DNA from 4 places in the Pseudoalteromonas sp. ATL1 genome. Region 1 is predicted to be linked to each of the others. Evidence: predicted binding sites of a transcription regulator. Region 1 holds the regulator's gene; each other region holds the start of a gene.
The links. The regulator FliA, encoded in region 1, starts transcription of late flagellar genes. The targets are predictions, from matches to a motif close to CTAAAGNTNNNNNNNNNNNNGCCGATA.
Positions count from the first base shown of each region.

Region 2: a site for FliA is predicted at 2,945-2,971, ahead of AC5FX4_RS16030 (DUF3530 family protein). Genes of this name have one in related genera too.
Region 3: a site for FliA is predicted at 4,360-4,386, ahead of pomA (flagellar motor protein PomA). Genes of this name have one in related genera too.
Region 4: a site for FliA is predicted at 2,571-2,597, ahead of AC5FX4_RS00580 (DUF5610 domain-containing protein). Genes of this name have one in related genera too.

Region 1 is NZ_JBZYXL010000001.1:3,254,140-3,261,892, forward strand. Features, by position in the region: gene AC5FX4_RS14210 (ParA family protein) at 1-396, opposite strand, end outside; gene AC5FX4_RS14215 (protein-glutamate methylesterase/protein-glutamine glutaminase) at 464-1,567, opposite strand; gene AC5FX4_RS14220 (chemotaxis protein CheA) at 1,648-3,870, opposite strand; gene AC5FX4_RS14225 (protein phosphatase CheZ) at 3,885-4,667, opposite strand; gene cheY (chemotaxis response regulator CheY) at 4,688-5,071, opposite strand; gene AC5FX4_RS14235 (RNA polymerase sigma factor FliA) at 5,110-5,844, opposite strand; gene AC5FX4_RS14240 (MinD/ParA family ATP-binding protein) at 5,847-6,707, opposite strand; gene flhF (flagellar biosynthesis GTPase FlhF) at 6,700-7,753, opposite strand, start outside.
Region 2 is NZ_JBZYXL010000001.1:3,648,313-3,656,065, reverse strand. Features, by position in the region: gene AC5FX4_RS16045 (aminoglycoside phosphotransferase family protein) at 1-554, shown strand, start outside; gene murU (N-acetylmuramate alpha-1-phosphate uridylyltransferase MurU) at 551-1,228, shown strand; gene djlA (co-chaperone DjlA) at 1,218-2,057, shown strand; gene AC5FX4_RS16030 (DUF3530 family protein) at 2,059-2,901, opposite strand; gene AC5FX4_RS16025 (polyprenyl-phosphate transporter) at 3,070-4,008, shown strand; gene nhaD (sodium:proton antiporter NhaD) at 4,292-5,668, shown strand; gene AC5FX4_RS16015 (6-phosphofructokinase) at 5,660-6,655, opposite strand; gene AC5FX4_RS16010 (MmcQ/YjbR family DNA-binding protein) at 6,827-7,228, opposite strand.
Region 3 is NZ_JBZYXL010000001.1:1,520,231-1,527,983, forward strand. Features, by position in the region: gene AC5FX4_RS06735 (diguanylate cyclase domain-containing protein) at 1-738, shown strand, start outside; gene AC5FX4_RS06740 (Mpo1-like protein) at 735-1,034, opposite strand; gene dxs (1-deoxy-D-xylulose-5-phosphate synthase) at 1,070-2,929, opposite strand; gene ispA ((2E,6E)-farnesyl diphosphate synthase) at 3,050-3,937, opposite strand; gene AC5FX4_RS06755 (exodeoxyribonuclease VII small subunit) at 3,941-4,183, opposite strand; gene pomA (flagellar motor protein PomA) at 4,512-5,279, shown strand; gene AC5FX4_RS06765 (flagellar motor protein MotB) at 5,285-6,220, shown strand; gene AC5FX4_RS06770 (aromatic amino acid transport family protein) at 6,258-7,463, opposite strand; gene lipA (lipoyl synthase) at 7,690-7,753, opposite strand, start outside.
Region 4 is NZ_JBZYXL010000001.1:127,397-135,149, forward strand. Features, by position in the region: gene AC5FX4_RS00570 (RNA recognition motif domain-containing protein) at 110-577, shown strand; gene murI (glutamate racemase) at 574-1,377, opposite strand; gene AC5FX4_RS00580 (DUF5610 domain-containing protein) at 1,419-2,513, opposite strand; gene trmA (tRNA (uridine(54)-C5)-methyltransferase TrmA) at 2,699-3,796, shown strand; gene AC5FX4_RS00590 (thiol:disulfide interchange protein DsbA/DsbL) at 3,857-4,489, opposite strand; gene AC5FX4_RS00595 (thiol:disulfide interchange protein DsbA/DsbL) at 4,505-5,137, opposite strand; gene AC5FX4_RS00600 (serine/threonine protein kinase) at 5,156-6,130, opposite strand; gene ccoG (cytochrome c oxidase accessory protein CcoG) at 6,196-7,623, opposite strand.

The sequences.
Region 1 (7,753 bases):
GGGCGGGCAGTCTAAAATAGCGTAATCATAATGCTCGCTTATTTTGTCTAGTGCTTTTTTTAACACTAAACCCATACCAGCACGGTTTCCCATACTTCTGTCCAGCGTTGCAATAGCCATTGTCGCTGGCAGTATATCTAAGTTTTCAATCGTAGATGGACAAAGTGCTTGCAAAATTTCTTCTGCTTCCATGGCACTGCCACGGGCGAAAACGTCGTAAACACTCACTTCGAGCTCTTCTGAGTCTATCCCGAAATAATATGTCAACGACGCATGAGGGTCGGTATCAATTAACAACACCCGTTTGCCTTCCAGCGCCAAAATACCGCCTAAGCTCACCGTAGTTGTTGTTTTCCCTACTCCCCCTTTTTGGTTTGCTACTGTCCAGATCTTCACGTGTTAAAGCTCTCTCCAAGTTATCAGCTTTTGTTATTATTATTTATTGCCTGTCCATGGTGGAAATTTAACAGCCAACCTCTTTTGATATTCTTGCAGCAACTTCACCTAATGCGAGATGCTCAGAAGCGAGCCCGGCATTAGCAATTGCCTGTGGCATACCATAGACCACACAAGTCTTTTCATCTTGTGCCCAAATTGTTGCACCAGCTTGCTTCAGCATTCTGGCACCATCTCTTCCATCTGCGCCCATTCCTGTTAATACAACCGCAAGTACATCACCTTGGTAGGCTTTGGCTGCACTGGCAAAGGTCACATCAACACTCGGTTTGTATGTAATTCTCGGACTATCATCTTCGAACACTTTTAAGGTGCCTCGTGATTCAACCATCATTTGCTGACCACCAGGAGCCAGGTATGCAACACCTGGCTGCAACTTATCACCTTGCTCCGCTTCTTTCACCTTAATTTTGCAAAGGCTATTCAAGCGAGCAGCAAATGCCGGAGTGAAAGCCGCTGGCATGTGTTGAATCAATAATATCGGATGTGGAAAATTACTTGGTAATTGCGTCAAGATGGTTTGAAGCGCAACTGGACCACCCGTTGATGTTCCAATCGCCACTAATTGATACTTTTTGCCCGACGCTTTAGCTGCAATTGGTGATGAACTCGCCATCGGGCGTTGAAAGGTTCTATCTGGCTGCGAAATCCCTGTGCCAGTTGATGGACGTGTAGGCTGCCTGGTCGCCGGACTTATTGCAAAACGTGACAGGCGTCGACGGCCAATCTCTTTTACTTTATTTTGTAGAGATTTAATCGCATCGTCGCTATTTCTAGCTATATCCTCAAACTTTTTAGGTAGAAAGTCTAGTGCCCCTGCATCTAAAGCATCTAACGTCGCACTAGCGCCTTCTCTAGTTAACGAAGAGAACATTAAAATAGGCGTAGGCGTCGCTGCCATGATTTGTTTTACTGCACTAATGCCATCCAGTACAGGCATTTCAACATCCATTGTGATCACATCAGGCTTTAGCTGTGCTGCTTTCTCGACTGCCTCTTTACCATTAACAGCAAAATCAATTACTTTAATTTCACTGTCTAGTTCAAGAATTTCACTTACTCTGCGTCTAAAAAAACTTGAATCATCAACTACTAATACTTTAACTGCCATTGGCACGCTCATTCAAATATACAGATCCAAAAAGTGGTGCGCGGGGCACCACTAAGATTTAAGTCACTACATGCAAAACACTATTTACCAGCATAATGCTTAAGCATATTAGGCACATCAAGGATCAAAGCAATCCCACCATCTGATGTGATTGTTGCACCAGCCATACCAGGAGTACCTTGCAGTAATGCATCTAGTGGTTTAATAACCACCTCTTCTTGCCCAATGAGTGAATCCACCACAAAGCCAACCTGCTTCGTCCCCATTTGAACAATAACCACATGACCCTCAGCTTTTCTCCTGTTTCTATCAGCACCCTTGACCAACCAATGTTCTAAATAGAAAAGCGGTATCGCCTTTTCACGAACAATGATCGTCAACTGACCGTCAACAATATTGGTCTTGGTCAAATCTAAATGGAAAATTTCGCTTACCCCAGCCAAAGGTAAAGCAAATGTTTGCTCTCCAACGATGACCATGAGGGTTGGAAGAATCGCGAGTGTCAGAGGTACCTTAATTTCCAGGATAGTACCAACACCTAACTCAGATTGAATATTAATCGAACCATTCAGCTGAGTAATTTTGGTCTTAACTACATCCATGCCCACACCCCGACCTGAGATATCAGATATCTCTTCTTTGGTCGAGAAGCCCGGCGCAAAAATGAGGTTATACGCTTCTGTATCAGACAAACGACTCGCTTGATCAGAGTCGATAACGCCTTTATTGATAGCTATTTTCTTTAGTTTTTCAGGGTCCATACCTGCACCATCATCTCTAATGGTCAGTAAAATATGGTCACCCTCTTGTGAAGCAGATAGCGTAACGGTACCTGTACGGACCTTACCTGCTGCTTCACGTACCTCCGGCATCTCGATCCCATGGTCTACTGAGTTTCTAACTAAGTGCACCAACGGATCGGCAAGCGCCTCTACAAGGTTTTTATCTAAATCTGTTTCTTCACCTTCTAGAACAAGGTTAATGTCTTTCTTAAGGCTTCTAGCCAAGTCACGTACAACCCGAGGGAATCGACCAAACACTTTTTTGATCGGTTGCATACGGGTTTTCATCACAGCACCTTGAAGATCAGCCGTGACCACATCTAAGTTAGAAATAGCCTTGCCCATCGCTTCACTGTTAGTGTTGTTAGCCAAGCTCACCAATCGGTTTCTAACCAGTACCAGCTCACCGACCATATTCATAATTTGATCTAAACGCTTGGTATCAACACGAACGGTCGTTTCCGCCTGTGCCGCGGGTGCCTTTTTAGCGGCAGCCGCAGGCGCAGCTTTACTATCAGAAGCTGGCGTTTGCGCTGGCGCTTTTGTAGCCGCAGGGCTCGGGGCCGAGGTTGCAGGCGGTTTGGGCGCAGGCTTCGCTGCTTCTGGTTGAGGTTCTGGTTTAGCCGCAGGCGTACTCTTTGATGCACCACTTTCTACTGAACGAGGGGCTGTTCCTTTACCGTGCAATTCATCTAATAGCGCTTCAAATTCATCATCATTGATTTCCTCGTCGTTATCGCTACTTGAAACAGCTGGAGGTGGAGTGCTTGCGGGGGCCGCACTCGGTGTACCTGACTTATCTAAAGCGCCAAAACTACCCACACCATGAAGCTCGTCTAACAGACTATCAAACTCATCATCCGTTATATCACCATCATCAGACTCTTCCCCTGCAGGCTTACTCACAGACGCAGGACCATTACCGGTGCCATGCAGTTCATCTAGCAGACTCTCAAATTCATCTTCCGTAATTTCATCTATACTGGCATCGTCGCCATTTGATGAAACATCTGAAGTATCGATATCAAACAGAACATCATCTGCCTCCACTTCAGGAACTGGTGGGACGTCTTCCTCGACAGGCTCTGGTGCACTCGCAGCAGGTGGTGGAGAAATCACTTCGTCAGCTGAAGCTGGCTTGCTCAATTGGTGGAGTGTTTCCAACAATGCAGGGTCAGCTGGGTCTGGTTGTTCACGGTTTTGAATATGCGCGAACATTTCATTAATCGTATCTAAAGACTGTAAGATAACATCCATCAGCTCAGATGTTACTTTTCTTTGCCCTTGTCTTAGTACGTCAAACACGTTTTCCGCCCCGTGACAGGCATCAACGAGTTCCGTCATACTCAGGAAGCCTGCGCCCCCTTTAACCGTATGAAATCCGCGGAAAATTGCATTTAACAGCTCTTTATCTTCTGGATTATTCTCTAGTTCGACTAACTGTTCAGATAACAGTTCTAGGATCTCACCGGCTTCAACAAGAAAGTCTTGTAAGATATCTTCATCGACTTCAAAGCTCATGCATACTCTCCTAATTAGAAGCCTAAACTTGACAGTAAGTCGTCAACTTCATCTTGCCCTGATACCACATCATCCCTTGAATCCGCGTCGATAATTGGCCCTTCAGGACCTGAAATATCATCAACATTTACATCTTCAATATCTTTTGGAGCAGCTTTCGCCTCTGAGCGTTTTGCTTTACCTGGCTGCTCGTCTGTAGTACCAAAAACAGTCAATAAATTAATTAGGCTATCTTCTACTTCTCTGACTAGCTCTATAACTCGACGAATAACTTGCCCTGTTAAATCTTGATAATCTTGAGCCATTAAAACATTGGTCATCAAACTTTGTAGTTCATCTGTTCTAGTTTGTGACCCTTGCATAAACTTATCTAAATCGTGACATAGTGATTTAAACTCACCTAACTGAATGTCACGTCGCATCAAGCGATCCCATGTAGGCTTAATATCAGACAAATCATCAGCTAATTGTTGAGCAAGCGGTAAACTTGCCTCAACTGCGTCCATGGTTTTATTAGCTGCATTCTCTGTCATTTCCATGACGTAATTTAAACGTTGCTTTGCATCAGGAATGGCTTCAGTCGTCAGATCGGCAAGACGCGTGTCGAGTTCAAAGTTTTTTAAAGATTCATGCAATTGGCGAGTTAACTTACCCACCTCTGCAAACAACTCAGACTGCTCTTTATTGGCAGCTTCCAAAATTAATTGATCTGCTTTTTCTTGTTCACCTTGTTCCAAATATGCAACAAGCTGTTTTGCCTGCTCAAGGCTGATCTGAGGCACAGAAGGCGTTGACATTAGCCTCTCCTTCTTATTTCTTAGCCTAAACGCTCAAACACTTTTTCTAACTTGGTTTTTAGTGTTCCTGCCGTAAACGGCTTAACAATGTAACCATTTACGCCTGCTTGGGCTGCTGCCACGATTTGTTCTTTCTTTGCTTCAGCAGTTACCATCAACACTGGGATATGCTTAAGATTCTCATCCGCCCTAATTGCACGGAGTAAATCAATCCCTTGCATACCAGGCATATTCCAATCTGTTACCACAAAATCAAACTCTTGATTCTGTAGCATTGGAAGCGCAGTACTGCCATCATCAGCTTCTTGTACATTGGTAAAGCCTAAATCTCTAAGCAGGTTTTTGATTATTCTCCTCATTGTAGAAAAATCATCAACCACGAGAATTTTCATGTTTTTATCCAAAACATCCTCCAGTGAGGTTTGAACCTATTATTTTTACTCTAATTGACCCAGTCATTGATTTTGGCCCTTAGCCTTATCATTGCCTGCCCATGAATTTGGCTAACACGAGACTCACTTACATCTAGTATCTGGCCGATTTCTTTTAAATTCATTTCATCATTGTAATACAACGACAAAACTAAAGCGTCTCTTTCAGGTAAAGACTTAATCGCTGCGACCAACGATTCGTTAAAGCGTTCATTTTTAACATTATTAAATGGTTTGTCTAGCGATAAATCCTCGCCTGATGGCGAAATAACATCTTCATCAACACCTAAGTCCTCAATACCTATCACTTTACTGCTATTTACATCATTAAGAATATGATGGTACTCATCCAGCGTAATATCAAGTTTTTCAGCTATTTCAGTATCTTTTGGCTCTCTATTGAGAATTGATTCAAGCTCAGCGATGGCTTCTGCAACCATGCGGCTTTTGCGATGAACAGAACGAGGTGCCCAGTCTCCTCGGCGAATTTCGTCAAGCATGGCGCCACGAATGCGAATACCCGCAAAAGTTTCAAAACTCGCCCCTTTCGAAGCATCAAAATTTTTCGACGCTTCAATTAGGCCGATCATACCTGACTGGACCAAATCGTCTAATTGGATATTAGCTGGTAGACGCGCCAATAAATGACACGCGACTTTTTTCACTAGCGGCGCATGACGCTCAACCACTTTGTGTATATTTTCAGACGTCTGATACCCCATCGCTCTACTCACCGATGATGCCATAGTTACCCGTTGACAAGTTGTTCAATAAAAAACTCTAAATGACCAGAAGGTTGATGTGGAATTGGCCACTTCACAGCCTTGCTAGCGAGCCCCCTAAACGCAACTGCTGCAGGTGAGTTTGGAAAAAGCTCAACAATCGTTTTTTGACGCCTTGATGATTTACGCATATTTTCGTCGAACGGAATGGTTGCGACTAACTCAAGTGCCACATCTAAAAACCTGTCAGTTACTTTTGACAGTTTAGCAAATAATTCTTGGCCTTCGCGCAAACTGCGCACCATGTTGGCAACAATCTTGAATTTATATACGCCATGCTCACGACTTAGTACTTTGATAAGTGCGTAAGCATCAGTAATAGAAGTTGGTTCATCACATACTACGACAACGACGTCTTGAGCCGCACGAGAGAAACTAAGAACCATATCAGAGATACCCGCTGCGGTATCGACAATTAATATATCAAACTCGGTGTTTAGCTCACTAAAAGCACGGATCAGTCCCGCATGTTCTGCTGGAGTTAGCTCAACCATGCTTTGCGAACCCGACGTCGCTGGCACAATTTTAATTCCCGCTGGCCCTTCAACGAGTATTTCGTCTAACTCACACTCTCCTGAAAGCACATGAGAAAGGTTTTTTTCTACCCTTAAGCCTAACATGACATCACAGTTAGCCAGACCTAAGTCAGCGTCTAATACTAAGACGCGATTTCCTTGCTGGCCTAACGCAATTGCGGTATTCAACGAGACATTTGTTTTGCCTACACCACCCTTACCACCGGTTACAGCGATAACTTTAACACCGTGATTATTATTTTGACTCATTTTACGCAGGCCACTTGCTTGATCTAAAACTGTGTTAATCATACATTCCTACTGTCTGAGACGCTACTGCTACAGGTCTCGAATGTTGTGCTTTTATTCTTTTTAAATACAATTGCTCAGCCTTTTTGACTAGCTTTTGAGCATTCGCGACGCGAATATCCTCAGGAACTCGCTGTCCATTGGTAAGATACCCTATTGGCAGGCGATTTTGAATCGCTATGCTAATAATCTCGCCTAAACTTAGACATTCATCAAGTTTGGTGAAAATACAGCCACTTAAGTTTACTTTTTGGAAATGGCGAACCGTTTCTTGTAACACATGCATTTGCGATGTGGCACTTAACACTAAATAGCTGCGAATATCTACACGCGTGCTACGCATCAAAGTATTTAACTGTTCAGTTAAACGCAAATCACGTTGGCTCATTCCTGCGGTATCTATTAATACTAGTCTTTTATTTCTTAAGTGGTACAAAACTTCTGCAAGTTCATTCGCATCTTTTACCTGTTTAACCGGGCAACCAATAATCCGACCATAAGTAGACAATTGCTCATATGCGCCGATACGATATGTATCTGTTGTGATCAATGCCACTTTATCAGCGCCGTACTTTTGTGCACCAAGTGCTGCAAGCTTTGCAACGGTGGTCGTTTTGCCTACGCCTGTAGGGCCAACAAACGCGTATACACCACCTTGACGAAGAATGTCGTTATTAGTGGTATGCATTTGGTTTACAACCATATTCAGTAACGCGTTCCACGCTTCTTTTCGTGATACGTCATCGGGGATAAAGCACGCCATTTGCTGTGCAACTTCTGCATCAATACCCATGCCTTGCAGGCGATCAATTAAACAAGCACGTGTTGGATCCCGACGAGCCATTTCTTGTTTCATCAAACCTGACACCTGATGTTCAAGAAGTTGACGGATAGCGTTCATTTCCTCGCGCATCGCACTCATTTCATCATGCTTTGGATCGTCATGATCCATATCATCACCAAACCCAGCTTCTAATTCATCATCAAACTGCCAGCTTGATGATTGCGTTTGTGCTCTGTGTTGATGTTGTGGCTGTTGAAAGCGCTCC
Region 2 (7,753 bases), 390 kb from region 1:
AATGGTTGGGGTTGGATGAGCAAAACCTGCCACTACGTCAGTGGCAAAACCTGAAAGAACAGCTTGTGAGTAATATGCTGGCGCAGCCACAAGTGACCATGCATCGAGATTTTCATAGTCGAAACATCATGTATGTAGATACGCAGTGGGCACTAATCGATTATCAAGATGCTGTGCAAGGGCCGGTGACTTATGACGCTGTCTCTTTATTGCGAGACTGTTATTTTAAGTTACCCGACGAGCTATTCAAGCGTTTGCAAAAAGTCAGTTATGCCCAATTAAATAGCGCCGAGTTGCTCGATAACATGAGCTTTGAGTCGTATTGTCGCTACTTCGATTTAACGGGTATGCAAAGGCATTTAAAAGCGGCCGGTATTTTTTGTCGACTGTTGATACGTGATGGGAAATCGGGATATCTCAAAGATGTATTACCTACTTTGGAATATGTCTGCGAAGTTGCAAAGTGTTACGAGCCATTTCAATGGCTTGAAACTTGGTTGCGCCATGACATAATGCCAAAAGTAAAAGCCAAGCTGGACCTGATAACTGAATGAAAGCCATGATCCTTGCCGCAGGCCGCGGTAAACGAATGATGCCGCTCACGGCTGAGTTACCAAAGCCGATGTTAGAAGTGGCTGGAAAGCCATTGCTTTATTATCATTTGATGCGGTTAAAAGCCGCTGGCATCAAAGAGGTGGTAATAAATCTTGCATGGCAAGGCGAGAAAATAAAGCAGTTTTTTGCTGATGGCACGCTATTTGGAATAAAAATTACCTATAGTCAAGAGCCTGAGGGCGGCCTTGAAACAGCGGGTGGTATCATTAATGCGTTAGCCCAATTATGCCAAGAGGACGATACGTTTGTTGTTATTAACGGCGATATTTTTACTGACTATGATGTGAGCGCGATGCTGCAGTTACAGCTGTTTGAAGCGCAAGCACATATCGTGTTGGTTGAGAACCCTGAACATCACCCTGACGGAGATTTTTGTTTGGCGAGTCAACCCCATAATGAACAGAAATATACCTTTGCTGGCATTGGTTTGTATCACAAATCATTTTTTGAAAAGCAGGCAGGTGGCTTTGTTCCTTTAGGTCCTATGTTACGTGAAGGGCTCACAAGCGGACAGGTGTCGACCGAGCTTTATTTGGGGCAATGGAGTGATATTGGTACGCCAGAACGCCTAGCACAGATAAACCTCGAACAGGAGCAGCAGCATGTGGGGTAAATTACTAGGCACGTGTTTTGGTTTTATGTTTGGCCGTTGGTTAGGCGCTATTTTGGGGTTTTGGCTTGGTCATATGTTTGATAAAAGCTTAAAACAAAGCTTTGACAAGGTCGGTGGCTTTCAAGGTTTTTTCAGTGGAGACGATTTACATCAGCGACAGGCACTGTTTTTTTCCAGTTGTTTTGCGGTGATGGGGCATATCGCAAAGTCAAATGGGCGAGTCAGCGAAACTCATATTCGTGCAGCGACCGCATTTATGGATGAAATGGGGTTACATGGAGAGGACAGAACCGAGGCACAAAATGCATTTCGTGCTGGGAAAGAACAAGATTTCAAATTAAAAGAAGCGATCGCTGATTTTAAAGAAGTGTTTGCAAGGCGTTACGATTTAGTTCAATTGTTTTTAGAGATCCAAATTCAAATGGCGTTTTCGGATGGTCATCTTGCAGCCAGTGAAAAACAGTTACTGCAAAAAGTGAGTCAATACCTTGGTATTTCCGCGACGCACTTTAAATTTATCCTGAAGCGTTACCAAGCAGAATTTAGCTTTCGACAACATCAACAGAGCCAACAGCAACAATACAGACAACAGCATAGACAAACCGCAAGCTCTGAGCCCGCTTTTTCTAAAACGCAGGCCTTGGCGGTGTTAGGTTTATCAAGTAATGCGACGGAGAAAGATATTAAGCGGGCATATAGAAAGCTTATGGCGCAGCATCACCCCGACAAATTAGTCTCTCAAGGGTTGCCAGAACATATGATGGAAGTTGCTAAGCGCAAAAGCCAAGATATTCAATCGGCTTATGAATACTTGAAAAAAGCAAGCTAATTTATAGTTGCCTCAAGAATCCATCAACTTCCTTGCGCAAGCGCTGGTGCTGCCTGATTTCGGTACTGGCGCCAAACAATTCACGCTGGCGGTAGTCAAATTTACTGTTGCGTTTCACCCAGCGTTTTCTCTGCTCGGCGCTTCTCAAGATAGTATCATTGTCTTGAGAGTAGACAACGTCGAGTAACGGCGGACTGACTAATGAAATAATCGCGGGCAGGTGTTTGTTTCGCTCACTGTTGGGTAACTGAGCGCTGATTGCGACAAATGCATCGATACGAAGGTTGGGCAGAGAGGCGAGATGTTCAGAAAAAACGCCAGCGCTAACGCCCTCTGCAATAACAACCAGTTGCTCTTTACTGGTCATTTGTAACTGAGCATAAAGCGCCTCAAAGTTGGCGATTAAACGCTTTTTGTAATCATTAAGCACCGCTTCCGACCAACCTGTGTTTTCTTGTGGTAACTTACCATCGTTTAATGGGTCAAACGCATCGGCTAGCCAGTTTAGTTCGGGTGTTTGAAGCGTATAGGTATCAAACCCGTCGTCGGTCAGTGATTCAAATAAATAGCCCGAACTATGGGGTGACAAAGGTGTATGCTCGGCTTCTGGAAGTAATATAACAATCCCCCGCTTGTATGCACTCATGTACGGAGAAAAAAGTGCCATCACTTCACCATTTTCGGTATCTAAGCTAATAATACGCTCTTCAGAAAAGTGTTCTTTAATATCATTTTGCTCTATTGCAGTTCTAGCTGGAGGCATGATGAAAGCGGCTCTTTCAGCATCGCTTTTAAAAGACGCGCAACTGAGCAGAGCACAAATAAAAAGCATAAACGTACGCATAGCGTTAGGCACACCTTGAAGATAACAAATAAGCTAAATGCTATATCGGCAATCTTGGCGTTTTTTTTAGCTTAAATTGTTGATTAATTTAGCCGCTTCAAAGCCGTTGCTGTCTGTTGTTGAGCAAATCAGTTAAACTAGGCGCAAAATAATTATGGAGTACTGTGAGTGGCACAACATTTGGATTCAAAAAAAGACTACTTATGGCTATTTTTAAAAGGAGCTGGAATGGGCGCTGCTGATGTCGTGCCTGGTGTATCCGGTGGTACAATTGCATTTATTACTGGTATTTATGCTCGTTTTCTCAATGCATTAAAAAGCTTTGATCTCAAAGCATTAAATATACTCAGAACCCAGGGGATTAAAGCCTGTTGGCAGCATGTAGATGGCGCTTTTCTGTTAGCCGTATTTTCAGGTCTTATCACCAGCGCGGCGTCACTGGCCAAGCTAATTACTTATCTTTTGGACAATCACCAGTTACTGGTCTGGTCATTCTTCTTTGGACTCATCGTCGCTTCTTTTGTGCATGTGGCAAAACAAGTCAAAAATTGGCATTGGCAAGCGGTTGTCAGCTGTCTTCTAGGCGCAGTTATTGCCTTTGTTATCACTACCATCGCTCCGTCTGAAGCTCAACCTCATTGGTGGATGTTTTTTGTAGCGGGTGCTATCGCAGTGTGTGCGATGATACTACCGGGTATTTCAGGAAGTTTTATTTTATTGCTAATGGGCATGTACGGCCATGTGTTGTCTGCGGTGACACAAAAAGACGTCATGCTGGTTGGATTGTTTATAGTAGGTTGTGTGTGCGGATTAATGCTGTTTTCTCGCTTTTTGTCTTGGTTGCTAGCAAAGTTTGAACAGCTAACTTTTGCTTTGCTGGCTGGTTTTTTACTTGGGTCACTCAATTTGCTTTGGCCATGGAAACAGGTCGTATCGACTTATACCAATTCTCACGGTGTTGAAAAGCCGCTGTTGCAGAAAAATATTAGCCCGATGGAGTTTGCAAGCGTAACGGGAGTTGAGCCTCAAACGCTCGTGTGTATTGCATTGGCAGTTGCAGGTTTGTTGCTCATTTTGATGATTGAAAAGATGAGTCGTGATCAGTAATATTTGCGCCAATATACAAACTATTTATTTATAAATCAGACTGATATGTGCTGTTCCCAATGGTGTTCAGCACAATTTACCTTTCCCGCTATTTGACTACTATATTTCGTCTTTTTAAAAGTTAACTTACTAGTTATGCAAGAAAAATAGTCGACGTTGACGCAATCCGTGCTATGTTTTTACTACCAGTATTTTTACTGAATAATAATCATAACGATAGGGTGGCACGGACATGGGCGGATTAGGTCACAAGTTTAGCTTGTTTTGGATTATGTTAGCATGCATGGCAGTGCCTGCATGGGCCAGCGGTAGCGAGAGAGTGGATTTAACTTCGTCCAACTTGGGCATAGTATGCATTGTTATTTTTGTCCTTGCATATGCACTCGTCATGGTTGAAGAAAAGCTCCATTTGAGAAAGTCTAAACCTGTTCTAGTTGCTGCGGGTATTATTTGGATCATCATTAGTATTTATTATGTCACTCATGATATTCCTCACGTTACGGAACATGCTTTTAGGCATAATTTATTAGAATTTGCCGAGCTAATGTTATTTTTGCTCGTCGCAATGACCTATATTAATGCCCTTGAAGAGCGCAAAGTTTTTGATGCATTAAGAGCATGGATGATCCAACGTGGGTTTAGTTATAACAGCTTGTTTTGGATAACAGGGTTTCTCTCTTTCTTTATATCGCCCATTGCAGATAACTTAACCACGGCATTATTGATGTGTGCTGTCGTCATGAAAGTAGCTGAAGGGGATAAGCGCTTTATAAATCTCAGTTGTATCAATATTGTGATTGCGGCTAATGCGGGTGGTGCATTTAGCCCGTTTGGGGATATAACCACGTTGATGGTTTGGCAAGCTGGTATGGTGCAATTCAATGAGTTTTTTACCCTTCTTATTCCATCGTTGGTTAATTACATCATTCCTGCGGCGGTGATGAGCTTATTTGTTGAGAAAAAAAGGCCTTCAGCTGTTTATGCACCAGTTACATTGCAACGTGGTGCAAGAAGGATTCTTGGGTTGTTCCTGTTAACTGTTTTAACGGCTGTGTTATGTCACAGTCTCCTACATATGCCGCCTGTTATGGGTATGATGATGGGGCTTGGTTATTTACAGTTTTTTGGCTATTACTTGCGTATGACGTTACAGCGTCAGCGTAACACGGCATTGCGTGAGGGCGACCAAGTACGGATAGATTTACTCGGTAGCATGGTGCCATTTGACATTTTCCATAAAGTTGCAAGAGCCGAGTGGGATACATTGCTGTTCTTCTACGGTATCGTCATGTGTGTTGGGGGCTTAGGCTTTTTAGGCTATTTGAGCTTGCTATCCGAAGTGCTTTACGGCGGATGGTCGGCAACGGGCGCAAACGTGTTCCTTGGGGTTGTTTCATCGGTTATTGATAATATTCCGGTTATGTTCGCTGTGCTGACTATGCAACCAGAGATGTCACAGGGGCAATGGTTGTTGATAACATTAACTGCGGGTGTTGGTGGTAGCTTGTTATCGATTGGCTCAGCCGCAGGGGTTGCATTGATGGGACAAGCAAGAGGGTATTATACTTTCTTCGGGCATTTGAAATGGGCGCCAGTCATCGCGTTAGGATATGCAGCAAGTGTCCTAACGCACATGTGGCTCAATTCAAGCTTATTTTAGATACTGAGTCAGTTGCTGCTCGTGGGCTGTGACCCATTGTTGATTAACGGGCTTAGTTGTAGATATCACTTCAGCTAAGCTTGTGTATGTTATCGCCCCGGCAACTTTGCCTACCATTACATTGTCTAGACCTTGATTGAGTGCTTCAATGGCTGCAAGCCCTAATTCTGTTGCTAAGTTTCGATCCTCAGGCACTGGCGAGCCGCCGCGTTGTATATGCCCCAAGATACAAATTGCGCTGTCAACGGCTCCTTCTGTAGCTAGGCTATCTTTTAGTGCTTGTGCGCCCCCTGGCCAGAGGTTTTCAGCCAAAACAATCAAAAAACTACCGTGAGTCTGTTGCTGCTTTTCCACTGCTTTAAGCAAGTGTTGAATTTTGCTACCCGATTGTTCGGGTGAAAAATTTTCAAAAGAAATAATCGCCTCGGCACCTGTCGCCAACCCAACGTTAAATGCGATATGTCCACTGTGACGCCCCATCACTTCCACGATAAAGATCCGCTCAAAAGCATTTGCGGTGTCTCTTATTTTGTCAATCGCATGAGTTGCAGTGCTGACGGCTGTAGCAAAACCAATGGTGTTGTCTGTGCCGCTTAAATCGTTATCTATGGTTCCTGGTAAGCCGATGACAGGTTTGTTCCAATGTTGTTTTATGGCTTGTAAACCTTTGAGTGAACCATCGCCACCGATAACAATAAGCGCATCAATTTCGTGTTTTCGCAGCGTATTACAAGCTTGTAATACGCCGTCATGTGTGTGCATGGCATGACAACGCGCGCTTTTTAAAATCGTGCCACCTTGCTGCAATGTTGGGTTAATATCAAACTCTGTGATTTCAATATATTGGTCGTCAATTAGGCCATTGTAGCCATGGTAAAATCCAACGCATTGGATGTTGTAAAAACGGCAACTTAATACAATTGCACGAATGGCTGCATTCATCGCTGGCGCGTCACCACCGCTCGTTAATACCGCAACTTTCTTCATTTTTTATCCTTGAACCCGATAGCATTGGTTTGATTATAAGTAAATGTACACAGAGCTTAAGCGTGATTACACTTTTTTTTGAGCTATAACAAATTTGAAGGTGAGTTGGAGTGAAAATTTATGAAGCAAAAGAAATGGCCCTCGCTTAAAGCGAGGGAGGCCAATCCGAAATTACTTATCGTCAGTGTTGACGTATTTTGCTAATTCTTCTTTTTGCGCAGTTGGTAGGTTATCGACAACAATGTTATACGATGTATCTATCATCTCTTTAATTTTTTCTTCAGGTATTGAACCGTCCAAAATAACCGTGTTCCACAAACGTTTGTTCATGTGGTAGCCGGGTACGATTGATGGGAACTCATCTCGAAGTAACAAAGCCTCATCAGGATCGCACTTCAAATTAAGCCACCAGACTAACTCACCGTTAGCGTCTACTTGACCTTCTTTCCCTTCTGACAGGGTTGCAAACATCTTATGCTGGACTTTGTAGACGTCTATATCTTGTGCAAACGGCTGAGTGATAAACGTAGCAGGTTTACTCTGCAAATAGTCGTGTACGCTTTTTTGATCCATTGACCGTGTCCTTGACGTAACTAAATAATTTAAAACAACATGACTTAATTTTAGCAGCTATTACGCGAATACTGTAATTGCCGTTTTAAGAAACAGCTTGAAAAATAGTCTACTTGTTACACATCCATGAAATTACTAGTGCTTGGCAACAAAATGAAATCGTTCATATTCAGTTAGTTGCCTTTTTGACACTAATTTCATGATGCGTTAGAGCCGACGTTTTCATTTTTTAGTATTGCAACTATGTGACTCTTTGAGGGAAATACTTCCTGATGAGTCCAACAAAAATGCGGCTAACGTTAAATCATACTTCTTGGTTTCAATTTTTAGTGCAGTATAGTTGCCTTGAAAATAAATATTTTAATAATCATCAGACTATCTAGTTATTCTGAATAATTCTGTTAACTAGGCACAAAATTGAGATGCTATTAAATGAAATAATACAAAATTTTGCAACAATAATTGTTTGGCTGTACAAAATGCGAGCTATTTGTTAGCATCTGCGCCCAATTTTGCTGTTCGGTG
Region 3 (7,753 bases), 1.7 Mb from region 1:
AAACAACAAGCACTTGAAGATCTCGTTGCAGAACGCACCACTGAGCTTAGAAAAGCCAATGACAAGTTAAATCAGGTGAACACTCAGCTTAAGCTTGTTAGCCATACCGATGAATTAACCGGGCTGCGTAGCCGACGCTTCTTATTTGATCAATTACCCAAAGACGTTGAGCACTATCAGCGCAATGCGCAGTCATTGCAGCAGCAAAATAAGAGTTTGGTATTGATCATTTTGAATATCGATAAGTTCAGTAAAATCAATGACGCATATGGCCCAATCGGTGGGGATAGCTGTTTGCAACAAATGGCCGCCTTGCTTAATGCTCGCACGCAAGGCTCTGATTATGTTGTTAGGTGGAGTGGCGATGAATTTTTACTATTACTTCGCGATTTTAAGCGAGATGAAGTCGAGCAATATGTGAGTGAACTGTGTAAAGCGGTGGCTAATTTTGACTTTAAGCTACCCAATGGAAAGCCGACGACAATGGCAGTATCTATGGGCTGGTCGTTTTATCCATTGCCACTGCTGGGTGGTCAGGTCATAGGTTGGGAAGCATCAGTCAACTTGGCTGATATTGCACTGCATCAGGTAAAACAACGCGGCGGAGACGGTGCAGCAACTATTACCTTTGATGAGCAATTAGACGCCTTCGAATTTGAGCAAAGCAGCAATGTTGATGCGCAAATTGAAATATTGCAAAGCAGCGGTCTTGCAGAATTCAAAGTCTGGATGCGTTAACGGCGTTTACTCAGCCAACTAAAGTACATGACCCAATCAGCCAGAAGAGAATAATAAGGGTGCGAAAATGTGGCTGGGAGGTTGCGCTCGAATAGGAAATGCCCAAGCCACGCAAAGCCGTAGCCAAAAATAGGTAGCATGAGCAACATCTCGGCAGACTTAAAATACAAGCCAAGAAATAGGTTTACCAAAACACATGAACTACCTAGGTAATGACATGCTCGACAAAGAGGGTGTTGATGTTGTTGTAGGTAATAAGGGTAGAACTGAGCAAACGAAGTAAATTTTTTAGCCATTTTATTTGTATAAAAAAAGGAGCGTATGCTCCTTTTTATAGTAACTTTTTCAGCGAATGCAAAATGCCTTGTTCATCGAGTCTCATTTCTTGATGCATTTCTTGTTGCGTTCCGTGTTTGATAAACTCATCAGGTAAGCCTAAGTGTAAAACAGGCTTGGTTACACCAATGCTGCTAAAGAATTCACTTACAGCGCTGCCTGCACCACCTGCAATCGCATTATCTTCAATAGTCACGAATTGCGTATGTGTACTCGCTAACTCTTGCAACAGAGCCGTATCGAGCGGTTTCACAAAGCGCATGTCAACAAGCGTTGCATCACATTGTTCAGCGGCAAGTTTCGCATTGTGTAATAGCGTACCAAAGCTCAAGATAGCGATGTTTTTACCTTCACGAATAACACGGGCCTTACCGATTGGCATTGCTTGCATGTTTTGCTCAATTTTTTCGTCGCCAGCACTACCACGAGGGTATCGAACAGCCGCTGGACCATTGTGTAGGTAGCCGGTATGCAGCATTTGACGGCATTCATTGGTGTCGCTTGGCGCCATGATCACCATGTTTGGAATACAGCGCATAAAGCTTAAATCATAAGCCCCTTGGTGAGTTTCGCCATCAGCACCTACAACGCCAGCGCGGTCAATGGCAAATAATACGGGGAGATTTTGTAACGCCACATCGTGTATAAGCTGATCGTAAGCGCGTTGCAAAAAGCTAGAGTAAATAGCCACGACCGGTTTCAGACCTTCACAAGCAAAACCCGCGCCGAGTGTAACGGCGTGTTGTTCAGCAATGGCGACGTCAAAATATTGCTCAGGGTATTCCTTTGAAAACCTAACCATGCCAGAGCCTTCACGCATTGCTGGCGTAATCGCCATTAAGCGCTTGTCCTGTTGGGCCTGATCACATAGCCAATCACCAAACACTTTGGAGAAGGTGTCAGCACTTGGCTTGGATTTAGGTAAGCTGTGAACGCTAGGATCAAACTTGGGCACGGCGTGATAGCCAATAGGGTCGGCTTCAGCTGGTTTGTAGCCTTTTCCTTTTTGCGTTTTGATATGCAGTAACTGTGGGCCTTTCAGATTGCGCATATTACGCAGTGTATCGACCAACATGTTGACATCATGGCCATCAATTGGGCCGATGTAATTGAGTCCTAGTTCTTCGAAGAAGGTACCTGGGATCACCATGCCTTTCAGATGCTCTTCCATTCGGCTTGCAAGTTCTTTTACTGGCGGTACGCCGGATAGGAGCTTTTTGCTTCCTTCACGGATATTTGTGTAAAAGCTGCCTGAAAGAATGCGTGCAAAATGATTGTTTAATGCGCCCACATTCTCGGAAATCGACATTTCATTGTCGTTAAGAATGATCAGCATGTCAGATTTTACGTCACCCGCGTGATTCATCGCTTCGAACGCCATGCCTGCAGTGATCGCACCATCACCAATAACAGCCACAGTTTTACGACCTTTACCTTCTTTCTGTGCGGCGATAGACATCCCCAAAGCCGCTGAAATAGAGGTACTTGAGTGACCTACACTGAATGTATCGTATTCGCTCTCTTCACGATATGGGAAAGGGTGCAGACCATCTTTTTGGCGTATGGTATGTATTTTCTCTCGACGCCCTGTGAGTATTTTATGTGGGTAGGCTTGGTGGCCTACGTCCCAAAGTAGTCTATCCTCAGGCGTGTTATACACGTAATGTAGAGCAACCGTCAGCTCGACGGTGCCTAAACCTGAAGCAAAATGGCCACTACTTTGTGACACGGAATTTAATAAGTAATCTCGTAGTTCATCACTGAGTGCAGTTAGTTTGTTCTGCGGTAACTGTCGCAGTTGCTGTGGTTCATCTGCCAAAGCTAATAAAGGGTATTTGCTACTATCCAATTTCATGGTTTCGATTATGTGTCCTACGCAAACTTCGCACAATTATATACAAAGGATACGGTTAATTTTATTTATTTATACAAATTAGCCATTAATTTGTCATGAACAGCGATTATTTGAGCGAGTTTAGTACTTTCGCTCAATGATGTAGTGCGCCAAGCTTGCTAATACATCGGTGTTTTCTTCAATATCGTCCAGCGCGTCAATCGCACTTTTAATTAATGCAGAGGCTTTACTTTTAGCGCCGTCGAGCCCCAACAAGGCGGGGTAAGTTGATTTGTTGTTTTCAACATCTGAACCTTGAGGTTTACCCAATGCTTGGGTGTCGCCTTCGATGTCTAAAATGTCATCTTGTACTTGAAATGCCAAGCCGATATTGCTTGCATAACGTTGTAAAGCAGAGTGAGTATTCTCGCTGATATTACTTGCACATAAAGCACCTAGCTCGATAGCCGCGCTTAATAATGCGCCGGTTTTCATGCGATGAATGCGCTCCAACTCAGGTAAGGAAATTTCCTTATCGGTCCCAGCTAAATCAAGAGCTTGGCCACCAACCATACCTTGCAAACCTGATGCGCTAGCGAGCACATTTATCATTTTTAGCTGCTGCGTAGCGGGGACATTAAAGTGATGCCCACTTAACAGTTCAAACGCGAGTGTTTGCAGCGCATCGCCTGCTAAGATAGCTTGTGCTTCGTCAAAGGCAATGTGGCAAGTCGGTTTACCTCGGCGTAAGTCGTCATCATCCATTGCAGGCAAATCATCGTGTACCAGCGAGTAGCTGTGTATGCACTCAATTGCGGCGGCGGCTACGTCGAGATCGGCTTGATTTGCCCCCAGCATTTCACCCGTTGCATAAACAAGAAAAGGTCTGAGGCGTTTACCCCCGTTGCTGATACTGTAATAAGTCGCTTGCTTTATGGTCTGCTCGGTATCAATTGGAGCATCGAAGTAATTGTTTATAAAGCCTTCAACACGTTCTTGCGCGCGCTTTAATTGAATTTTTAAATCCACGATCTATTCCGAATCACCTTGAAAGGGCACAGCTTCACTCTGAGCGTCGTTTGCCATGAGGATGGATACTTTTTGTTCTGCTTGTTGCAACTTTTTACTCGACGCATTTGCCAGTGCGATACCGCGCTCAAATTGCTTCAAAGATTGTTCTAAGCTAAGGGAACCTTGCTCCATAGAGTGAACGATTTCTTCTAGTTCACCCATCGCTTCTTCAAAGCTCAGGTTATCTGGTTTTTTTGCCGCCATGATGATATCTCGTAGCCTGATAGACTGGTCATTAAGTAAAATTTAGAGGGCAATTTTAGGGGGATTGCGACGCAAGGTCAAAGTTTGTGGACGTATTTTGTTATATGTTTGTCATCAAATGGGCTTACTAGCGTGTTATTGGCGCTCGCATTTTTGACGCTTTTTAATATAATTGACTTAAGATATTCAGTAGCTTGCCGATAATGAAATGTCCTACGAAGACATTGTAATCTTTTCAATAAAGACTGGCACGTATCTTGATTGAAAAACAAACGATGAACACCTTAGGCTATAAGTAGAACGATAGATAGAACTCTCTGGAGGGTATGTGGATTTAGCAACCGTTATTGGGATCCTAGGCGCGATAGGTCTGATTGTGATGTCCATGTTCATGAGTAGTGACGGTGAAATCGTCATGTTCGCGGACGCGGCATCAGGTGTGATCGTGTTTGGTGGTTCGTTGTTTATTGTGTTGGCTAATTTTTCCATGCCGAAGTTTTTTGCAATCGGCAAAGTCGTTGGCAAGGCATTTATGTTTAAAATCGAAACGCCGGAAGAATTAATTGAAAAAGCGGTAGAGTTAGCTGATTCTGCCAGAAAGGGTGGCTTTTTGGCGTTGGAAGAAGCAGACATACCGAATAGTTTTATGCGCAAGGGTGTGGATATGCTCGTTGATGGTCACGACGCTGATGTGGTGCGGGCAACTTTGCAAAAAGACATTTCTTTGACAACGAGCCGACATGAAATGGGTTCATCTTTATTTAAGACTTTAGGCGATATTGCACCCGCGATGGGGATGATCGGTACGCTAATTGGTTTGGTTGCCATGTTATCAAACATGGATGACCCAAAGGCCATTGGTCCAGCCATGGCGGTAGCGCTCTTAACAACTTTATATGGTGCATTCTTAGCGAACGTAGTCGCTATCCCAATTCAAGCAAAACTTGAACTTCGAAAAGACGAAGAAGAGCTTAATCAACGCCTCATTCTTGATGCTATTTTGGGCATTCAAGACGGGCAAAACCCAAAAGTGATTGAAGGGATCTTGAAAAATTACCTGCCCGAATCTAAACGTGCTCATGAGAAAGAGGAATAGGCAGAATGTCTGACGAAAAAGAGTGTAAATGCCCACCTCCCGGCTTGCCCGCTTGGATGGGGACGTTTGCTGATCTCATGTCGCTTCTTATGTGCTTTTTTGTACTATTGCTCGCTTTCTCCGAGATGGATGTACTCAAGTTCAAGCAAATTGCGGGCTCCATGAAATTTGCTTTTGGTGTGCAGAATAAAATTGAAGTGAAAGATATCCCAAAAGGGACTAGCGTCATTGCGATGGAGTTTACGCCAGGTAAACCAGAACCGACTCCAATTGAGACAATTCAGCAACAAACGGTTGAAATGACGCAGCAGATGCTGGAGTTTCAGGCAGGGGAAGAAAGCTCGGCAGGCGGTCGTCAAGAGCAACGTGGTAACAAGCGCGGTGGTGAGTCACAAAGTACCTCACAAGAACAGGCTATGACACAAGCAATTTCTGCTGCTGAGCAAGAACAAGTGAATGAACTTGTTAAAAAGATAGCGCAGCAGTTAGAAAAGCAGATTATGGATGGTGCGATTGAGCTTGAGTCTTTAGGGCAACAGATCATTATTCGGATTCAAGAAAATGGTGCTTTTCCTTCCGGTAGTGCATTTTTACAACCGAAATTTCAGCCCATTATTTTGGAAATAGCGGACTTGCTCAAAGACGTTCCAGGGGAAATAACCGTCTCAGGACATACGGATGATTATCAAGTCAGTAACGAGCTATATAGCAATAACTGGGATTTATCGGCGACGCGCGCTGTTGCTGTGGCCAGTGAGATGGTAAAAGCCCCTGGCTTTGATAAAAACCGTTTAGTGGTGGTGGGTCATGCGGATACTCGCCCGTTAGTGCCGAATGAAACCAACGCAGATAGAAGGCGTAATCGTCGGGTGGAAATTTCTATATTGCAGGGTAAGCCACAAGAATCAGATCCCATTGAAGTTGGGACAAAACAACAATAAAAAGGCCACTTAATGGCCTTTTTATTGTTTGAATCGGTTATCCCAAAGCGGGGATAACGCCGGCCATTTGCAGTGTTTGTGCTGCGATGATCAATATGCCACACAGTGCAGCAATGATCAGGCCCATGTCTCCGCCTCTTACTTGGTAGCCGCCGGCCAGTTCGCCTTGGCGTCGCTGTCTCCAAACCATAGCAACAGGTAAAAATACAGCCAGCACCACGAGTGCGATTGCCGCATAACCTAACGCCATAATGAAACCTTGCGGGTAGAAAAGCGCAAAGCCCAGAGGGGGTAGAAATGTGATCACGGCTGTTTTTGTTCTATCAAGGCGGCCATTCCCTTTTTTAAAGGCGTCTGCGAAGAAGTCAAACAAGCCAAGACTAACGCCTAAGAATGATGTGGCAAGTGCCAAATCGGCAAAGATGGTCACAAAAGTACTTACACTTGGATTATTCGCAATATTTGAAATGCTGCTAACGAATCCCGTTAAGCCACCACTTTGCATTAAACTTTGCTGGCTCATTACACCTTGGCTAAGTAGCTGCCAAAATACGTAGATGACCAATGGAAGGGCTGCGCCAAACATCATTACACGTCGCAATGACTTAATATCTAAACCAACATATTTAACGATAGATGGGATTGAGCCGTGAAAGCCAAAAGAGGTGAAGACTACTGGAATTGCGGATAATACCAAGCCTTGTTCTATCGGCATATCCAGCAAGTGCTGGCCGTGTACATAGGGGCTTAAAGCAAAGAATAAACTACCCAGCACGATGATCTTGACGGTAAAAAGTATTTTGTTGAGTTTATCGACGGTACTGGTACCCGCAGTAACAATCGTTGCGACAATAAATGCCAGTAGAATCGACCCCACCTGTGGCGCGACACGCATGCCGACTAAGCTGTTTAGCTTCTCCTGCAGTTGTGCACCTCCTCCTGCAATATAGGCGGCACAAAGGGCGTAGAATAAAAACACCATGGCAAAGTTTGCAACAATCTGCCCGCGTTTACCAAGAATGGATTTTGCGAGTGTATTCAGTGTTGCTTCGGCGCTGGCATATTGATGAAGTTCTAGCATCAATAGCGCGGTATAAGTCATGAGTAGCCAAGAAAGAACGATTAGTATTAATGCCGTCGTGAAACCGAGCCCAGCCGATGCAATCGGTAAGGCCAGCATGCCAGCACCTATCGTGGTACCGGCGACGATCAGCATACTCCCCAGTGTTTTATTTTTAAGCACAAATTGCCCCTTGTGTGTGAGAGAGTTTTGCAAGATATACTGGCAACTAAAAAAATGAAATAGTTTTGCCACAAATCAATGTTAACGATTGTAATTTATGTTTTACGAAGTCGTAATTGCAGACGACAATGTATCAAATTTAGGTAAAAAGAATGGTCTTACCACGGGGCCATTGATTTCAGTGCATTAAAAAAGCGCCTTAGGCGCTTTTTTAACTTAAACGAAGTTATTTAACTTCTTTGCCTGCGGCTTGTTGATCCGCGTGGTAACTTGAACGCACAAAAGGCCCA
Region 4 (7,753 bases), 3.1 Mb from region 1:
TTTCCTGAGCTATGCCTATTTTTATTATTGCGAAGTTTATTTATCTCGTTAATATAGCTTCCTTATTTGTTAATTTAATGTTTATCCTCTGTTTATTGGTAACTCTATTATGAAATCATCGTCTCAAAAGTCTTTTATTATTACGCTAGCACTAGCAGTTGTGGGGTTTATTGCGGCACAATTTTTATTTTCTAATGTTGAAATTAGCGCACCGATCACCTTAGCTGTCGGGATCTTAATCGGTGGCTTGGCAGTTATTGCAACTTCTAACACGCCAGCATCGGATCCTGCACAAGATGTAGCAACTAAAACACTCTATGTCGGCAACCTACCTTATAAAGCAAACGAAGGAGTAGTGCGTGACTTATTCGCACAGCAAGGACAAGTATTCAGTGTTCGACTATTAAAGGATAAGAACACAGGTAAACGTCGTGGTTTCGGGTTTGTGGAAATGGCAGAACAAGATGCCGACAAAGCAATTGCCCAATTAAACGATAAAGAATTTCAACAAAGAACGTTAAAAGTTCGTGCTGCAAAACAAAAGCAGTTTGAAGGAGATGAATCAAACGCTTTCTAACAGCCCAGCTCAATAGGTAGCAGTTTTACTTCCTTATTGTATTCAAACACACTTGGTGCCGTTGCATAGAAACGTAACGGCATCTCATTTTTAAGACGGTTATTTTCAAGTTTATCCGCCAATAAAAACCGTACTCTATTCGCAATAGCACTACCTGAATCAACAAGCGCTACCTTATCTCCATAAAACGCAGCCAAAGACTGTTCCAAGATAGGAAAGTGCGTACAACCTAAAACAATACAATCTACATCAGGGTGAATACCGATGTGTGATAATTCCTTGGCAATGGCCTGTTCATCTAAACACTGTTGCCAATAATACTGCTCAGCTAACCGCACAAGTTTTGTCGATTGATGTAAATCTACCTGACAGTGCATCGCATGGCAGGCAATTAAATCACGCGTATATTGGTTGCTTGATGTGGCCGGTGTCGCCAGAAGTGCGATACGTTTCGTTTGGCTTAGCGCAGCAGCCGGTTTAATCGCAGGCACAACACCTACGATGGGAATATCTGTACACTGGCGAGTGGCCGCAAGTGCATAGGTTGACGCGGTGTTACACGCTATAACAATAAGGTCGACTTTTCGATGAAAGCCATCAAGGCGCTGGACCAAACACCTTAACCGTTTCTGGATTGTTTCTTCGGACTGCAGTCCATAAGGCAGCAGCGCATTGTCCATCACATAGCTATATTCAGCAAATGGGAGTTTGGCACGAATATGCTCCAGCACACTCGTACCTCCGATACCTGAATCAAACACCAATATGTGAGGCAAAGCACAACCACTAGAAAATAACACTTGCGCGGCAGTGTGCCATGCAACACATTAAAAATAAATGACTACTCAGCGTCTTTCTTATCTAACTGACTAAAAAAGCCTTGTGCGTAATCAAAAAACTCTTTTAATCGAGCTTGCCCTTCATTCAACCAAGCAAGTATATCTGGCAACTGCTTTTCAATTCCCAGCTTTTTGCCTTGATCGTGAATATTTTCCAATTGCTTGTCTAAGGGCTGTAGCCCTTTCTCTATCTCTTTGATCGGATTAGACTGCTGATATTGGCTGATTGCAGCGGTCGTTTTAGATTGACGGAGATCCATGGTGAAGTTCGCAATCTGATCACTATCTATATTTAATGATTTTGCTTTATCAAACGCATCGTCATACTCACCTGAGAAAAATAAGTCACTGACATTGCGTACGTCTTTCATCATCTCATTAATTGCATTTTGCTCTTCTTGACTAAGCTCGCCATTGACGACAATCGAAAAGCTAACTTCATGCTGCGTTTGCTGGCCAACCGCAAGACCATGTTCATTGCCCTTTTGACTATAAGCCGCAGCCTTTGACTCAGAACGCGCATCACTGAAGGTAATTTTAACTTCATCACCTTCTGCCGTCGTAAAACTGTATTCGGCTTGATTCGATAAGCTCGCATATTGGGCTTCACTCACTTGCATCGACTGTGATTTAGGACTAAATAATGACTCTTCAAACTCATCAAGTCCTTTAAAAATACCATCACGCGCTTTTTCAATTCCCTGTTCTATTTCATCATTATAGGAATTCGCCCCTTTTAACTCTTCAGTGGCTTCATCAATCCCCATTTGCACACCCTTACGCGCTGCGCCTAGCATCTCTTTTAACTCATCGTCATTTTTGCCGTCAACTTTTGCCCGTTTAACCGCCGCAGTTACGAAATCCAATACATTTTTAGTAATGGCTTCAAAATCAAACAATGGCTTTTCTTTCTCAGCTTTTTTTTCTATACCGAGTGCCTGTGCTAATTTATCGTCTAGCACCATAGCAGCCAGTTTATTTTTATCACCGAAATAACTATCTGAATTTAATTTTACACTGGGCATAAACCCATTAGGCCTATTCGCCTTATTAGTCAGTGCTGGGTTAAGCAGCTGATGTAATTGTCCTATTTTCATAACATGGCTCCAAATATCGTGGTCATCGTGTGTTCAACACAACCATCCGTTCCTTGTTATCGACCAAAATAAACTTAGCTTAAGCACTTTTAGTATAAAAAAGAAACAATTTTTGTGCGATAAACTGGACAAATCGACAACGGCCCCTAAAATAGCGCGTCTGAATTTTGCAAGGTACTTCTTATATGGCTGTCATTTTAATAGATACTTCCGAATACGAGCAGCAGCTCGGTGAAAAACAACAACGCATCAGCGCACAATTCGCTAAGTTTAATGCGCCAGAGTTGGAAGTGTATGACTCGCCAAAAACACAATATAGGCAACGTGCCGAATTCCGTGTTTGGCATGAAGGCGACGCTCTATTCCATATTATGTTTGATCAGGCAACAAAGCAGAAAATCCGCGTTGATCAATTTGATCCAGCCGCGCCGCTGATCAGTGAAATCATGCAAGTCATGATGGATAAACTCCGTAATAACGAAGTCTTGCGTCGTAAGCTCTTTCAAATCGATTACCTTTCAACGCTTAGCGGGGAAATATTAGTCAGCCTGCTTTATCACAAAGCACTTAATGAACAATGGCAAGAAGCGATGCAATCACTGCGTGCTGAATTACAACAAACGTATAAAATTGATTTCATCGGTCGTGCTCGCAAGCAAAAAGTGATCTTTGGTGATGATTTTGTCACAGAAAAACTCAACGTGAACGGCCAAGAATTCATTTATCAGCAAGTTGAGAACAGCTTTACGCAGCCAAACGCCAAAGTGAATGAAAAGATGCTGGCTTGGGCACAATCAGTGTGCGCACCTCTGAACAATGATTTACTCGAACTCTATTGTGGCAACGGTAACTTTTCCATCGCGCTGGCTGGCAGCTTTAATAAGGTGCTAGCGACAGAAATTTCTAAATCATCCGTTCACTCAGCCCAATACAATATCGCTGCCAACAAAGTTGAGAACTTAGATATCATCCGTATGTCGAGTGAAGAATTCACTCAAGCAATGAAGGGCGAACGTAACTTTTCAAGGCTCAACGGTATCGACTTAAATGATTACAACTGTCAAACTATTCTGGTGGACCCTCCGCGAGCAGGGATGGATGAACTAACCTGCCGATTAGTCTCAAACTACGACAATATTATCTATATTTCATGTAACCCTGACACATTAGAGCGTGATCTTGAGTTGCTATGTGAGACACATACAATCTCCCGCATCGCGATTTTCGATCAGTTCCCATACACACATCATGTAGAATCGGGCGTATTTTTACAGCGTAAGTGACAAACTAAAGAGTATAAAAAAGCCTCGTGATAACGAGGCTTTTTTGTATTTAAAAGTGGGTTATTTCGTTGCCAAGTAATTGATCAAAGCACTGATCTGCTCAGGCGTTGTCGTTTTTGACTCGCGTAATAGCAACTTGTATTTACCGTTTACGATAAATGTCGGCACGCCACTTAATGCGCCTTTTTCTTGTAACTGCTCTTGATTACGTGCCATGCGAGACGCTTTGGTACGAACCGAGAAGCTTTTGTATAACTTATCAAATTTCTCGCCATCAACACCTTGTGATACAAAAATATCTTTGATGTCAGCAAGCTCGTTAATTTTTCCACGCTTTGTATGAATGTGTGTAAACAACGCAGAAACAATGGCATCTTTCTGTGGTAAAACAGCAGCCGTCGCCAACGCATTTGCCATCATTTTTTGAATTTCAGGATCACGTGAACCAACAAAATCGACGTGGCTTTTCTTAAACTTAACGCCCTCTGCAAGCTTAGGCTTAAATTCAGCAATCAATGGCTCAAAGGCATTACACGCAGGACAATAAAAAGAGAAGTATTCTGTTACTTCTGGTTTTTTAGTTCCGCGCTCAGACACTACTTCGTAATGTACGCCCTCTTCATATTGCACGGCAGCGTTGGCCAGCATAGGCAGCATCATTGCAATGACTGTCGCTTTGATTAATTTCAACATTGAGATCTCCAATTCTTATTTTTCTAGTAAGTGTTTTACTAATTCGTTTAACTCTTGCTGACTTTTCAGCGAGCGCATGTTCACTTGATATTTATCATTGACGATAAAGGTAGGAACACCTGTTAAAGCGCCAATTTTACCAAAATGTTCTTGTAGGTCTTGCATTTTTTTCTCTTGCGCAATCACCAACATGCTACTCAGTTGTTGGTCAAATTGCGCTTCACTAATACCATGACCGGCAAGTAGCTTTTTAACTTCTTTAATATCCGTCAATCTGTTACCTTTTTTGTGAATGGTATCAAATAAGTCTGCTGCTACTTCCTTACCTTTGCCCATCTGATTGGCAATAATATAGGCATAGCTCAAGTTACTTTGCACTTGTGCTGGAATACCACCTAAAAAGTTCACGTGGCTCTTTTCGAAACTCGCTCCTTTAGGTAACCCCTGCTCTAAGGCAATTGCAATCGGTTCAAATTGATAACAATGCGGGCAATAGAACGAGAAAAACTCGGTCACTTTCGCGTTTGTACTCTTTGGATTATCAAGTGTTTTGAAATGTGTACCATCAACAAATTCAGCCGCACTCGCAGCAAAGGCCATAAGAGGAATACATAGAATCAATAATGATTGTTTTATTATTTTAAACATAAAAATCTCTTTAATTTTTTAAGGAAATAAGCTCAAAGCAGGTTCATGCAAAATGGCGTATTGTTCTTTTAAAGCCAAAATTTGTTGTTCCCAATATTTGTCTGTCGCAAACCACGAAAAGTTCCGTGGAAAAGCGGGGTCCTGCCACCTCGTCGCCAACCAGCCCATGTAATGTACCATTCGCATAGCTCGCAACGGTTCAATCAAATTCAATTGTTGTTGATCAAACGAATTAAACTCTTCATAACCTGATAGCAAGGTATCAAGTTGTATTATCTGTTCTTGTTTGTCGCCATTGAGCATCATCCATAAGTCTTGGATCATAGGTCCTTGTCGACAATCGTCTAAATCAACCAACATCAAGTTATCACCTGACCACAGAATATTGCCAGCATGACAGTCACCATGCAAACGGATCTGCTCAACTTGTTGGTACTCATTCTCAGTCTTAACAATCAGTTGTTCTAGAATCGTCAACAATGGCGTTTCTAGTTGCATCGGGATCAACTGGCTATCTATAAGCGCGGTTCTAGCGCGATGAAGATAGTCTTGGCAATTAATACTTGGGCGATACTTAAATTGATGGTTCCCAGCAACGCCATGCATTCGGCCGATATAACGCCCCAAAACTTCTAACTGATCTAGATTGTCCATCTCAAACTGGCGACCCCCAACACTTGGGAACAGCGCAAAGCGATAACCTTGATAGTGAAAAAGGCTAACCCCATCCCGTTTTATGGGTGCCACAACCGGTACTTCTGAGGCTTCGAGATCAAACGCGAATTGATGCTCTTCTAATATTTGCTCGTCACGCCAACGCTCGGGGCGATAAAACTTCACCACATATCGGCGGTTATCGTCTGCTTTGAATTGGTAAACTCGGTTTTCATAGCTGTTTAGTGCTAACAAACCTGACTCAGGGTAGATACCAACACTTTCGATGGCATCAAGCATAAAATCGGGCGTTAGACCGGCAAAGCAAAATTCACTCATAGTTGTCTCTGTTATAAAAAAAGCGGGAAAAACCCGCTTTCATTGTTATGCCCTAGTGTACTGGACTATTTGCCTTTAAAAAAGTTCGTTTGCTGTATCAACTTATCTTCAGGGGCATCTGTTGGATGAATTGAAAACTCAAACTCAGTCACAGGCTTTTTCAAATCATATGGGTCGATGATCACCGATAAAGGCACATCCATAGAACGCCCTGCTTCAACCGTCACCTGCTGCTTGCCTAGCAATTTAAAATGCTCTAAGCCTAACACTTCAATAGCAAAAGTTTGTGTTTGTTGCGCCTTGTTGATCACTTTTAGGGTATAAGTATTTTCGACTAAACCTTCAAAGTTAACTCGGTACAACTGATTTCTATCGCGAATAATATCCAACTCCATTGGCTTACGCATAGCGATATTGACGACCAAAGCACCAGACAGGACTAATAAAATACAAAGATAGCCGACCAATTTACCGCGAATAGGTTTGGTTTTTTCTGATGATGTTTCTAAGTTGCGCTCCGTCGTATATGAAATTAGGCCTTTTGGATAGTTCATCTTATCCATCACACCATCACAAGCATCAATACATGCACCACAGTTAATACACTCGTACTGCAGGCCATTACGGATATCTATGCCTGTCGGGCACACCTGCACGCAAAGGTTACAGTCGATACAGTCACCTAATTCCAACTCTTTTGGATCTTGTTTTCTTGAGCGAGGACCGCGCGACTCCCCCCGTTTCGCATCATAACTTACGGTAAACGTATCTTTATCGAACATTGCAGATTGAAAGCGCGAGTAAGGACAGATATGCAAGCACATGATTTCACGCATCCATCCCGCATTACCATAGGTACACACGGTAAACACCGCAATGCTCAGTAACGCATAACCGCTCACTGACAATGTGAGTAGATCGAGGACTAGCGCTCGAATTGGTGTAAAGTAGCCTACAAACGTTATCGCAGTGTACAGTGAAAATAAAATCCAACTGCCATGCTTGGCCGACTTGCGCCAAAGCTTGTCAAAATCCATCGGTCGTTGGTCTAGCTTTTTCCTTTGATTGGCAGTGCCTTCAAACTTTTCTTCAAACCATATGAATATAAAAGTCCATACCGTTTGTGGACAGGTATAACCACACCATACACGCCCATAAAAAGTAGTAACCAAAAATAATGCAAAGGCGGCTATCATCAAGATGAATGCCAAAATGGTGAGATCTTGAGGCAACAAGGTGAGCCCAAAAATATTAAATTTTTGCTCAAAAATGTCGAATAACACCGCCTGATGACCGTGAAAGCTCAGCCAAGGCAGCACCATAAATGCGAGCATGCCAACAAAGCCGATACGCCTGCGTAATATCTGATGTAACCCTTGTACAGCGCGCACATAAATACGGTTTCTTGGGTTAAACCTATCAGGCTGGAGATTATCCGGCTTTTGAATTTTTACATCGGTGGGAATATTTTTGACTTTGATCTGCTTGTCCATCTAAGCTCCTTAAGCCGCCATGATCGACAGGTACTTGCTACAGTGACCTTAATGTGAATAGGGGTATTATAAGCAAGCTTAGCAGCTGATTGATACCTGCAAACAGCTATAACGCTTAAATAAAACTGTA